2 linked regions of the Aliidongia dinghuensis genome follow. The protein of the gene in region 1 interacts with the protein of each later gene in a pairwise test. Links are inferred from orthologs where the notes say so. Each region holds a gene or a part of one and is shown on either strand. Other genes may lie near its edges. The genes, in order: IEY58_RS21235 and mrdA.

What was found.
Region 2: the proteins of IEY58_RS21235 (region 1) and mrdA interact in binary tests that used the Escherichia coli proteins (3 or more experiments, as listed by UniProt). The link is inferred for Aliidongia dinghuensis from one-to-one orthologs.

Annotation. Positions count from the first base shown.
Region 1 is NZ_BMJQ01000011.1:208,684-214,804, reverse strand. The notes cover bases 2,906-6,121. They hold IEY58_RS21235 (penicillin-binding protein 1A), read right to left. Parts: upstream 5,818-6,121; coding sequence 3,106-5,817; downstream 2,906-3,105. In the rest of the region: IEY58_RS21250 (aldo/keto reductase), read left to right, coding at 1-390; IEY58_RS21245 (hypothetical protein), read left to right, coding at 787-1,869. UniProt on the Escherichia coli protein: Cell wall formation. Synthesis of cross-linked peptidoglycan from the lipid intermediates.
Region 2 is NZ_BMJQ01000001.1:363,759-369,663, forward strand. Bases 1,618-4,617 are described here. They hold mrdA (penicillin-binding protein 2), read left to right. Parts: upstream 1,618-2,154; coding sequence 2,155-4,080; downstream 4,081-4,617. Other genes in these bases: mreC (rod shape-determining protein MreC), read left to right, coding at 1,618-1,652; mreD (rod shape-determining protein MreD), read left to right, coding at 1,649-2,158; rodA (rod shape-determining protein RodA), read left to right, coding at 4,077-4,617. In the rest of the region: IEY58_RS01775 (rod shape-determining protein), read left to right, coding at 1-503; more of mreC, read left to right, coding at 729-1,617; more of rodA, read left to right, coding at 4,618-5,222; IEY58_RS01805 (DUF2019 domain-containing protein), read right to left, coding at 5,551-5,905. UniProt on the Escherichia coli protein: Catalyzes cross-linking of the peptidoglycan cell wall. Responsible for the determination of the rod shape of the cell. Is probably required for lateral peptidoglycan synthesis and maintenance of the correct diameter during lateral and centripetal growth.

The sequences.
Region 1 (6,121 bases):
GAGATCGGCGCGCCGCTCGCGGTCCATCAGGTGGAATACCACCCCTTCCTGTCTCAGCAGCCGATGCTGGCCTATCTGCGCAGCCACGGCATCGCGCTCACGGCCTATGCGCCGTTAGCGCAGGGCCGGGCCGCCGCCGACGAGACCCTCGCCGCCATCGGCCGCAAGCACGGCGCGACCGGAGCGCAGGTCGCGATCGCCTGGCTGCTGGATCAGCCGAACGTCCTGGCCATTCCCAAGGCCGCCCGGAAGGAAAGCCAGCAGGCCAATCTGGAGGCGCTGACGATCCGGCTCGACGACGAGGACCGCCGTTCGATCGCGGCCCTGCCGAAGGATCAGCGCCTCGTCCGCCCGCCCTTCGCGCCGGACTGGGACGCCGCCTCAGCCTGAAGATACCGTGGTCTGCAGTGACATTGCGCGCCGATGGACGACGATGACCGCCCGGCTCCGCCAGGGCGGTGTCGAAGACCATCCCAGAATCCTGGAGGCAGGTGATGCCTGGGTACATCCACCTCCCCGTTCCCACCCGCGAAATGCGCGATCTCGCACGGGTTTGGAATGACGGCCTCGACGGCAAGGCCAACGGCTCCCGGTCGATCGGTGCGGAATCCTTTCTGGGGGTTTGAGACCAACAGCGAGAGCGCCCTTGCCGAAGGTAGAAAGCGGGCTCAGACTATAGCCACAAGTTGCGGAAGACGGGGCGCCGCCGCCTCAGGGGAAGCGGCGGGCGGCGTCTTTCCGCCGGCCACGGCAGCGGCTTCGAACATCCCCCTAAGGGAGGCATCGATGAAACGCGACCGCGCCCGGTTCCGCCTGTTCGTGCCTTTGCTGGCGCTCGGCCTTCTGGCCAGCGCCGAGAGCGGTGCCCAGTCCAGCGCCACCCCCACCTATCAGGCGGTAGACCTGGGCGCCCTGCCCGGCCAGGCCTACAGCATCGCGGCCGGGATCAATGACTGGGGCGAGGTGATCGGCTCGGCCTTCTCCGACCGCGAGGACATGTCCGATCTGTCCCATGCGGTGCTGTTTACCCACGGTAAGGTCGTCGATCTCGGCGTTCCGCCGGGCCAGAACTTCACCAACGGCTATGCGATCAACGATGCCGGCCTCGGCATCGGCATCACCGGCGTGTCTCAGCCGGGGCTCGACCCGATGCCCTTCGCAGCGCTGTTCGCGCGCGGCCAGACGCAGCTCATCAGCGCGCCCGGCGGCAGCGTCGCCTTCGGCCTCGCCATCAATCAGCGCGGCCAGGGCGCCGGCTATGGCATCATCAGCGGCCAGACCCACGCCCTGCTTTACCAAGGCGGGGCCGCCACCGACCTGGGCCTGCTGCCGAACGGCAGCTACAGCATCGCCTATGCCTTGAACGACCTCGGCATTGCGGCCGGAACGGCCGATGTGGGCAGCGGCATCAACCACGCGGCCGTGTTCGCCCACGGCACGATCCTCGATCTCGCCCCCACGGCAACCACGGAAAGCAGCAATGCCGAAGGGATCAACGACCGAGGCCAGGTCGTCGGACAGGTGATCGGCGCAACATACCACGCCTTTCTCTACAGCGACGGCACGATGACCGATCTGACGCCACCCGGCGCCAGCTACAGCGACGCTGCGGCGATCAACAACCGCGGCCAGATCGCCGGCAGCGCCTATTTTCCGGCGGTCGGCCATGGTCGGGGCGTGCTCTGGACGGCGGGGCAGGTGGTGCAACTGCCGCCGTTGCCGGGTTACGCCGACAGCGCGGCAGCGGCGATCAACGAGCGCGGCCAGATCGCCGGCTATTCCACCAACCCGGACGGCGGCTGGCGGGCGACGCTCTGGACACCCCGGAACTTGGGGACACCGCAGAACCTGGTTTTCTCGCTGCAATAGGGGGATGCGAGGCCGCCGCCCGAAGACGGCGGCCTCTCGATCGCGTCAGTCGAGATCGCTCACATTGCCCTCGACGCCCTTCAAGCGCGAGGCGAGCGAGGCTTCGAGGAACATGTCGATATCGCCGTTCAGCACCGCCCCCGAATTGCCAGTCTCGGCCCCGGTGCGCAGGTCCTTCACCATCTGGTAGGGCTGCAGCACGTAGGAGCGGATCTGGTGGCCCCAGCCGATGTCGGTCTTGGTGGCGTTCAAGGCATCGGTCGCGGCCTCGCGCTTCTGCAGCTCGGCCTCGTAGAGGCGCGCCCGCAGCATGTCCCAGGCGATCGCCCGGTTGCGGTGCTGCGAGCGGTCCTGCTGGCATGACACCACGATCCCGGTCGGGATATGGGTGATGCGGATCGCCGAGTCGGTCTTGTTGACGTGCTGGCCGCCGGCGCCCGAAGCCCGGAACGTGTCGATGCGGCAGTCCTTTTCCTGGATGTCGATCTCGATCTTGTCGTCGATCACCGGATAGACCCAGGCCGATGCAAAGCTGGTCTGGCGCCGCGCCTGGCTGTCGAACGGCGAGATGCGCACGAGCCGGTGCACGCCGCTCTCGGTCTTGAGCCAGCCATAGGCGTTGGTGCCCATGATCTTGAGCGTCGCGGACTTGAGACCCGCCTCTTCGCCCGGGCTCTCTTCCAGCCAGTCGGTCTTGTAGCCGTGGTCCTCGGCCCAGCGCGTGTACATGCGCACCAGCATCAGGGCCCAGTCCTGGGCCTCGGTCCCGCCGGCACCGGCATGGATCTCGAGATAGCAGTCGTTGGCGTCGGCGTCGCCCGACAAGAGGCTTTCGAGCTCGCGCTTCGCGACCTCGGCCTTCAAGGCCGCAAGCTTGGCCTCGGCCTCGGCGACCAGTTCCGCCTCGCCCTCGGCCTCGGCAAGCTCGATCATCTCGAGCGTATCCGCGAGCTCGGCCTCGATCTTGCGATAGCCATTAACAGCAGTGTCGAGCCGGTTGCGCTCGCGCATCACCTCCTGCGCGGCGGCGGCGTCGTTCCACAGGTTCGGGTCTTCGGCCCGGGCGTTCAGTTCATCGAGGCGACGGAGAGATTTCTCCCAGTCAAAGATGCCTCCTCAGCAGGGCCAACGACGAGCGGATCTCGTCGGCCACCGCTTGAATTTCCGCACGCATGCGTCACTCCATCGGTCAAGAACGGCGCCCGGACCGGATCGCCCGGGCGCGAAGCAGGGTTTCTAATACAGACCGCCCGTCCCCGTCGACGGTGCCGTGGTCGGCGGCGGCGGCAGGGGCGAGGCCGAGGTCGGCCCGGGCGGCGGCGGGACCGCGCCCATACCAGGCGGCACGGCGCCTGTGATCGCCGTCGGCTGCTGCGGCTGGCCGGCCTGCAGCACGGCCTGGTCCTCGTCGGCCGGCGCGTTGCTCTGCTGAGCATCGCCGATCGAGCCCACGTCGATGCCGCTGCCGTCGACGACCTGATCGTTCGGCGTTGGCTCGGTCCCGGGTTTGAACGCCTCCCAGATCATGTTGCGCTCGCCGCCCTCGGCGAGCTTGCCGGTCGCCGCATTGACGCGCACCAGGCGCACGCCCGGCGGGATGCGGAAATCGACCGGCGGCTTGTCCTTCAAGGCATCGGTCATGAATTCGGTGAAGAGCGGTGCCGCAGTGCGCGCACCCTGCTCCAGCCGGCCCAAGGTGCGCGGCGTATCGAAGCCGACATAGACCGCAACCACCAGGTCGGGCGTGTAGCCGACGAACCAGGTGTCGAACATGTCGTTCGTGGTACCGGTCTTGCCGGCGAGCGGCATCTTGAGATAGCTGCCGACGGAATTGGCCGCCGTGCCGCGCTGGATGACGCCCTGCATGATGTTGACCATCTGGTAGGCCGTCGCCGGGTCCAGCACCTGCTCGCGCTCGTCCGGCAGGGTCGGCACTTCACCGTCCGGCGCCCAGTCGTAGTCGCCACAGCGCGGGCATTCCCGCGTATCGTGCTTGAACACGAGCTTGCCCTCGCGGTCCTCGACCCGGTCGATCAGCGACGGCGTGATGCGCTTGCCGCCATTGTCGATCATGGCGTAGGCGGTCGCGAGCTTGAGCGGCGTCGTCTGGCCGGCGCCCAGCACCTGGGAATAGAGCAGCGGCATCTTGTCCATGAGCCCGAGCCGCTCGACATAGGGCGCGATCTTGTCGATGCCGATCGTCGTCGCCATGCGCACGGTCATGAGGTTCAGGGACTTCTCGATCGCGACGCGCAGCGGCTGCGGGCCCGGCGCCTCGCCGCCCTCGAAATTATGCGGCCGCCACAAGGGCAGGCCCGGCCCCTGCTCCATCTCGATCGGGTCGTCGAGGATGAGCGTCGAGGGCGTCATGCCATTGTCGAGCGCGGCCAGATAGGCGAACGGCTTGAAGGTCGAGCCGATCTGCCGATAGGCCTGGGTCGCCCGGTTGAACTGGCTCGTCTCGTAGGACCAGCCGCCGTCCATGGCGAGCACGCGGCCGGTGTGGGGATCGAGCGCCACCATGGCACCCGACACGTTCGGGATCTGGCGGAGCGCCCAATGGGCGATCGTCGGCGGGCTGGCGGGCACCGCAGTGGGCGTTGCAACTGGCGGCGACGGTTCGGCAACCGGCTTCGCGCCCTTGCCCTTGGCGACGGGCTTGGCCGTGGTGGGCTTGGCTGGGACCGGCGGCTCGCTCATCACCGCCTCGACCAGCACGACGTCGCCGCGCTTCACCACCTGCTCGGCGGTCTTGGGCGTCACACCCACACGCTGATCCTCGAGCGTCGGCCGGGCCCATTCCATCTCCTTCATCGGGATGGTGCCGGTCGAACCGTCGGCAAAGCCGATCTCGGCGGCGTCGGGCTTGACCTCGCGCACGAGCGCCAGCTTCCAGGGCACCGAACCGCCCGGCACCGGCACGGCCGCCAGCGCCTGGTTCCAGCCCTTGGCGTCGGGATTGATGTCGAGATGGGTGACGGGGCCGCGCCAGCCGTGGCGCCGGTCATAGGTCACGAGCCCGTCCCGGAGCGCCTTGTCGGCATAGGTCTGCAGGATCGGATCGAGGCTGGTACGGACCGACAGGCCGGACTTGTAGACCTTGTCCTCGCCGAAGCGCTGGATGAGCTCGCGCCGCACCTCTTCGGTGAAATAGGGAGCGGAGAAGACCTGGGTCTCGTCACGCTTGCGGAGCACGATCGGCTCGGCCTCGGCCGCCTTCGCCTCGGCCTCGGTGATGGCGCCGATCTTCCACATGCCGTCGATGACGTAGTCGCGCCGCGCCTTGGCCGCGTCGTAGTGGCGCGCCGGATCATAGTTGGTCGGGCCCTTGACCGCGCCGGCAAGGAACGCCGCCTCGGAGACGGTGAGCTCGTCGACCGACTTGTTGAAATAGACGAGCGCACCGGTCGCGATGCCGTAGGCGCCGCGGCCGAAATTGATCTCGTTCATGTAGAGCTCGAGGATGCGCTCCTTCGAGAGCGCCTGCTCCATGCGCACCGCGAGGATCGCTTCCTTGATCTTGCGGACGTAGCTGTACTGGTCGCCCAGCAGCATGTTCTTCGCGACCTGCTGCGTGATGGTGGAGGCGCCGATCTGGCGGCGCCCCTGCCCGGCATGCATCAGGTTCTGGATCGCCGCGCGCACCATGGCCGCCGGATTGACGCCGCCGTGGCTGAAGAACTCCCGGTCCTCCGCCGCCAGCATCGCCTGGACCACGCGCGGCGGGATGGCCGAGATCGGCACGAACACACGGCGCTCCGTCGCATATTCCGCGAGCAGCCGGCCATCGCCGGCATGGACGCGCGTCGTGATCGGCGGCTGGTAGTCGGCGAGCTGCTGGAAGTCGGGCAGGTCGGCGGCGTAGTGCTGATAGACGACGAATCCAGCCCCGGCGCCAAGCGCCAGGAGCAGAAACAGCGTGAACAGCAGCGATTGAACATAGCGCATGCGCGGCAACGAGCTCATCGGACAAGAGCGGGCGCCGAACCAACCGGCGGCCGGCGGGTCAAAAGACCCCTTCCCGGCTCGTCCGGTATGGCGCTTTGCGACCGGCCTTGCCAAGCGTATTTACGTCGCGGCTGCCCCGTAGGTTCCGGCAGAGTGAAGCGCTGCAGTCGCCACGATTTCGCCAAATTCTCGGCAGTTGGCCAATCATCAGGGCCAACGCTTTAAGGGTTGTCGATCCGGTCGGCGCTCTTTATTGTCGGTTTTGCGAAAATCCCTGGGGGAGCCGAATCGACGAGATCGAAAC
Region 2 (5,905 bases), on another replicon or contig:
TCTATTCGCGCTCGGTGCGCGTCGGCGGCGACAAGCTCGACGAGGCCATTATCGCCTACATGCGCCGCAACCATAACCTCCTGGTCGGCGAAGGCTCGGCCGAGCGGATCAAGAAGGAGATCGGCTCCGCCTGCATGCCCGAGGACGGCGAGGGCCGGGTCATGGAGATCCGCGGCCGCGACCTGATGAACGGCGTGCCCAAGGAACTGGTGATCAGCGAGCGGCAGATCGCGGAAAGCCTGGCCGAGCCGGTCGGCGCGATCGTCGAGGCGGTCAAGGTGGCGCTCGAGCACACGGCGCCGGAACTGGCGGCCGACATCGTCGACAAGGGCATCGTCTTGACCGGCGGCGGCGCGCTCCTGGCCAATCTCGACTACATCCTGCGCCATGCGACCGGCCTGCCGGTCTCGATCGCCGACGATCCCTTGACCTGCGTCGCCATGGGGACGGGCCGCGCGCTCGAAGACAAGGCGCTCCGGAACGTCCTCATCAGCATGTATTGATCGGGTCACCGTCCGGCGTCGGGTTTGCCAAGCCATGAGTCGCATTCGAAACGATTTGTGTCATCTATCGGTCAAATTTGAAGCATTTGCGACCTCGGATGGTCTGAACTCTGATTTCCGTAATCGATTGTTTGCCCTTTCGTGTGATATGACGACAATCAACGAGGCGGGGGCGGCACATTTGATGGTTGTGTCGAGGTCCTCCATCCGTCGTGGGGAACGTTCGTGAAATCGCGCTCGGCACCTGTTTCGCAGATTGTCGGACCGCTGAAATCGGCGGCGCAGCGTTTCGCCTATTCGGCACTTGTGCTGCTTTCGGTTGCGATCATGATCGTCGGGCGCGCCGACCAGGCGTTGATCGAGCGGATCCGGACGCAGGTCAACGACGTCATGGCGCCGGTGCTGGAGGCGATGACCCAGCCCGTCACCGCCGTGAGCGATACGGTGGCGCATTTCCATGCCCTGGCCGAGCTCTATCGCGAGAACGAGCGCCTGCGTGCCGAGAACGCGGCGCTGCTGCAGTGGCAGCAAGTGGCTCACCGGCTCGACAATGAGAACGCGGGTCTGCGCAGCCTGCTCAATTATCAGCCGGACGGCTCCACCTGGTTCATCACCGCCCGCGTCATCGGCACCTCGGGCGGCGCGTTCTCGCGCAACCTGCTGGTCAACCGCGGCACGCTCGACAGCGTTGCCAAGGGCCAGGCGGCCGCGGGCGGCACCGGCCTCATCGGCCGTGTCACCGAGGTCGGCGAGCGCGCGGCCCGCGTGCTGATGATCACGGACCTGAACTCGCGGATCCCGGTCGTCGTCGGCGGCAGCGACGAGCATGCGATCCTGGCCGGCGACAATACCGACCGGCCGCAATTGGCCTATCTGGGCGCTCACGCCAAGATCAATGTCGGCGACCGGGTGGTGACGTCGGGCGATGGGGGCGTGTTCCCGCCGGGCATGCCGATCGGCACGGTCGCCGCCGTCGAGGGCGGCAACATCCGGGTCGAGCCGTTCGCGGATCTGAGCCGCGTCGAATATCTGCGTATCGTCGATTTCGGCCTGTCGGGCGTGCTGCCGCCCGACGCGGTGCCGCAGCCAAAGGCGCCGAAGCGGCCGAAGGGCGATGCGGGGAAGGGCGAGGCCGGTCCCACGCCATGAAGGCCAAGCCGGTCGAGACGGTCGACGGCATCGGCCAGAGGCTGGTGCCGACCGCCTTCACGCTGGTGCTCGCCATCCTGTCCGTGATACCCGTCGACATTCCGGGCTATGCCCAGGTGACGCCCGACTACGTACTGATGTCGATCTATTACTGGACGATCTATCGACCGGACCATCTGCCTTACCTGGTGGTGTTCCTGGTCGGGTTGCTGATCGATCTCTTGACCTTCGGGCCGCCGGGGGTGACGCCGTTCGCGCTTCTGACCGTGCGCGCGATCGTGCTGACCCAGCGCAAATTCTTCGTCGGCAAGAACTTCCCGATCCTGTGGTGGGGCTTCGTGCTGGCGACCGTCGCCGTCACCCTGCTGCGCTGGGGCATGGGCGCGCTCTATAGCGGGCACCTGCCCGATCCGCGCAGCTTCGCGTTCCAGGCGGTGCTGACCGCGGCGTTCTATCCGATGCTGTCCTGGGTCTTCTCGCGCGTGCAGCGGGTGATGTCGTCGTGAAGCCGCGCCCGCTCGCCCAGGACAAGAGCCGTTACAAGGTCCTGACCCGCCGCACGCTGATGCTGGGCGGCATTCAGCTGGGCCTCGTGGGGGCGCTCACCGCCCGCATGTATTACCTGCAGGTGCTGCAGGCCGACAAATACAAGGTGCTGGCCGAGGAGAACCGGATCAATCTCCGGCTGCTGGCGCCGCAGCGCGGGCGCATCCTCGACCGGTTCGGCGTGCCGCTCGCGGTCAACCAGCAGAGCTACCGGGTCGTCCTCGTCGCCGAGCAGGCGGGCGACATCGACAGTACGTTGAACGCGATCGGCACCCTCATCCCGCTCGGCGACAACGAGCGCCATCGGGTGCTGCGCGAGATCAAGAGCAAGCACTCCTTCGTGCCGATCGTCGTGCGCGAGAATCTCTCGTGGGAGGAGGTCGCCCGCATCGAGGTCAATGTCCCGGAACTGCCCGGCGTGCAGATCGAGGTCGGGCGCAACCGCTACTATCCGTTCGCCGACCGGACGAGCCATATTACCGGTTACGTGGCGCCGGTCTCGGAGAAGGAACTGACCGGCGATCCGCTGATGGAGCTGCCGGACTTCCGCATCGGCAAGTCGGGCATTGAGAAATCGATGGATCTGGAGCTGCGCGGCACCGCCGGCACCAGCCAGATCGAGGTCAATGCGTTCGGCCGCGTCGTGCGCGAGATCAGCCGTGACGACGGTCAGCCGGGCCAGGAGGTCGCAACTACGCTCGACATGGCGCTGCAGGACTTCACCATGCGGCGCCTGCGGTCGGAGGAGGCGGCGACCTGTATCGTGATGGACGTGGTGACGGGCGAGATCCTGACCATGGCCTCCTCGCCGTCCTATGACGCGAACAGCTTCACGCACGGCCTCAAGGCGTCGGTCTGGAACGCGCTCAACACCGACCCGCATACGCCGCTCTACAACAAGGCGACCCAGGGCGTGAACCCGCCGGGCTCGACCTTCAAACCGGTCGTCGCCATGGCGGCGCTCGACTCCGGCGTCATCACGCCCGACTTCCGGGTGAATTGCCCAGGCGTCTTCACGCTCGGCGACCATGAATACCACTGCTGGCGCCACGGCGGGCACGGCACGCTCGACCTGCACGGCGGCTTGAAGAATTCCTGCGACGTCTATTTCTACGAGGTCGCCATGCGGGTCGGCGTCGACCGGGTCGCCGCCATGGCGCACCGGCTCGGCATGGGCGAGCTCACCGGCATCGACATCCCGAACGAGCGGCCGGGCAACATCCCGACGCGCGCCTGGAAGCTCAAGAAATTCGGCGTGCGCTGGGTCGACGGCGACACGCCGTCGATCGGCATCGGCCAGGGCTATATCGCGGTGACGCCGCTGCAGCTCGTGACCATGCTGTCGCGCATCATCTCGAACCGGGCGCTGGTGCCGCATCTGGAGCGCCAGCCCGGCATCATGGAGGCGGGCAAGCCGTTCGATCCCGACTTCGGCGCCAAGGACTATCCGTCGCTGGGCTTCAACCCCGCCCATATCAATGCCGTGCTCTCCGGCATGAACGCCGTCACGAACGAGCTTGGCGGCACCGCCTATGGCGCGCGCATTACCGATCCGGGCATGGAGATGGGCGGCAAGTCCGGCACCTCGCAATTCCGCCAGATCACCGCCGCCGAGCGCGAGCGCGGCATCAAGAAGGGCGAGCAGCTGCCGTGGAAGGACCGCGAGCATGCGCTGTTCATCGCTTTCGCGCCGGTCGGCAACCCGCGTTATGCCTGCGCCGTGTTCATCGAGCACGGCATCGCCGGCGGCAAATATGCGGCCCCCATCGCGCGCGACGTGCTGCGCGAGTGCCAGCGGCGCGACCCGTCGCGGCGCGTGCCGCCCGACCCGCTGATCGTGGCGGACGCGGGTGCCGCCTCGACCCCGGACAAGACACCATGAGCTTCGGCGCCGAGCGCGGCCATACGCCGGACTTCGCCGAGAAGCTGCGCAGCATCAACTGGGGCCTGATCTTCCTGCTGAGCGCCATCGCCGGCATCGGCTTCATGGTGCTCTATTCGGCGGCGAACGCCAGCTTCGACCCCTGGGCGTCGAAGTCGATGATCCGCTACGCCATTTCGCTGGCGTTGCTCCTGGGCGTGGCGATCGTCGACATCCGTTTCTGGCTCAAGGCCGCCTATCCGATCTATGTGGTCGGGCTCGTGCTGCTGGTCGCGGTCGACCTGCATGGGCGCACGGGTCTCGGCGCCCAGCGCTGGATCGAGCTCGGCCCCCTGTCGCTGCAGCCGTCGGAGCTGATGAAGATCGGCCTCGTCATGGTGCTGGCGCGGTATTTCAACACGCGCACGGTCGAGGAGGTCGGGCGGCCGCTGCATCTTCTCTATCCGCTCCTGCTGCTGCTGGTGCCGGCGGCGCTGGTGATGAAGCAGCCCGACCTGGGCACGGCGATGATGCTGGTCATGTCGACCGGCGGCATCTTCTTCCTGGCCGGCGTCCGGCTCTGGAAATTCGCGATCGCGATCGCGGCCGGCGCGGGCCTGGTGCCGATCGCCTTCGGCTTCATGCGCGACTATCAGAAGAAGCGCATCCTCACTTTCCTCAATCCGGAGAACGACAGCCTGGGGGCCGGCTATCACATCACCCAGTCCAAGATCGCGCTCGGCTCCGGCGGCATGTGGGGCAAGGGCTACCTGCAGGGCACGCAGAGCCACCTCAATTTCCTGCCCGAGAAGCATACCGACTTCATCTTCACCATGTTCGCCGAGGAATTTGGCATGGCCGGCGGCTGCGTGCTCCTGGCACTCTACGCGCTGGTTGTGGCCTATGGCTGCGCGATTGGGCTCAGGAGCCGCAACCATTTCGGCCGCATGCTGGCGTTGGGCATCACGCTCAACTTCTTCCTCTATGTCTTCATCAACACGGCGATGGTGATGGGCCTCATCCCCGTGGTGGGCGTGCCGCTGCCGCTCATCTCCTACGGCGGCACGGCGATGCTGACGCTCATGTTCGGCTTCGGCCTCGTCATCAGCGTCTATATCCACCGCGACGTGCGCATCAACCGGCGTGGCGAGTCGGAGAGCTAGTGCCAAGCCTTTTCCGCGCATCCCCCGCATGCAAAGCCGTGCTGGACAGCCGCGCGGATATTTCCTATAGAAGCGCTCCTTCGGTTGCCCCGGAGCCCAGGTAGCTCAGTTGGTAGAGCATGCGACTGAAAATCGCAGTGTCGGTGGTTCGATTCCGCCCCTGGGCACCATTCCCATGATTTTTCAATGTTATCAATGAGTTGCGATTTCCGGGTTGGGAATCGAATTGGGGAGTCTCATCATCCCCTAACACACTTCACTGATTTTATTTGATTTCCTGCCTCGGGCGGTCATGCCGAAAGGGCGTGCACCGAAAAAATGGCAGGCGTCAGGTCGGGTTGATGGTGCCGTCCTCGACAAGAGCGACGGTCATGCCGGCAGACAATCTGAACGCGCCGAAATCCTCCTTGGTGATCTGTCGAAGGACGTTCAGAGCAGGCTCGCGAGCGATCCCTATGCTCCATTTGGCAGCGTTCATCCGAACCTGGATGTTTGGGTGATTGAATAGCTTGGTCAGTTCCAGGCGTGCCGCGATACCTCGTCGCCGGAGTTCCTTGCTGATCTCATTTTGCTGTCTGATAAGATGGTTCGCCGACTTTACTTCATCGTTCAGTGTCAAAGGATACTGTCTCTCGCCCAGTGAAGCAAAAAGTGAGACGAGTTCATCGACTGTCATCTTGTCG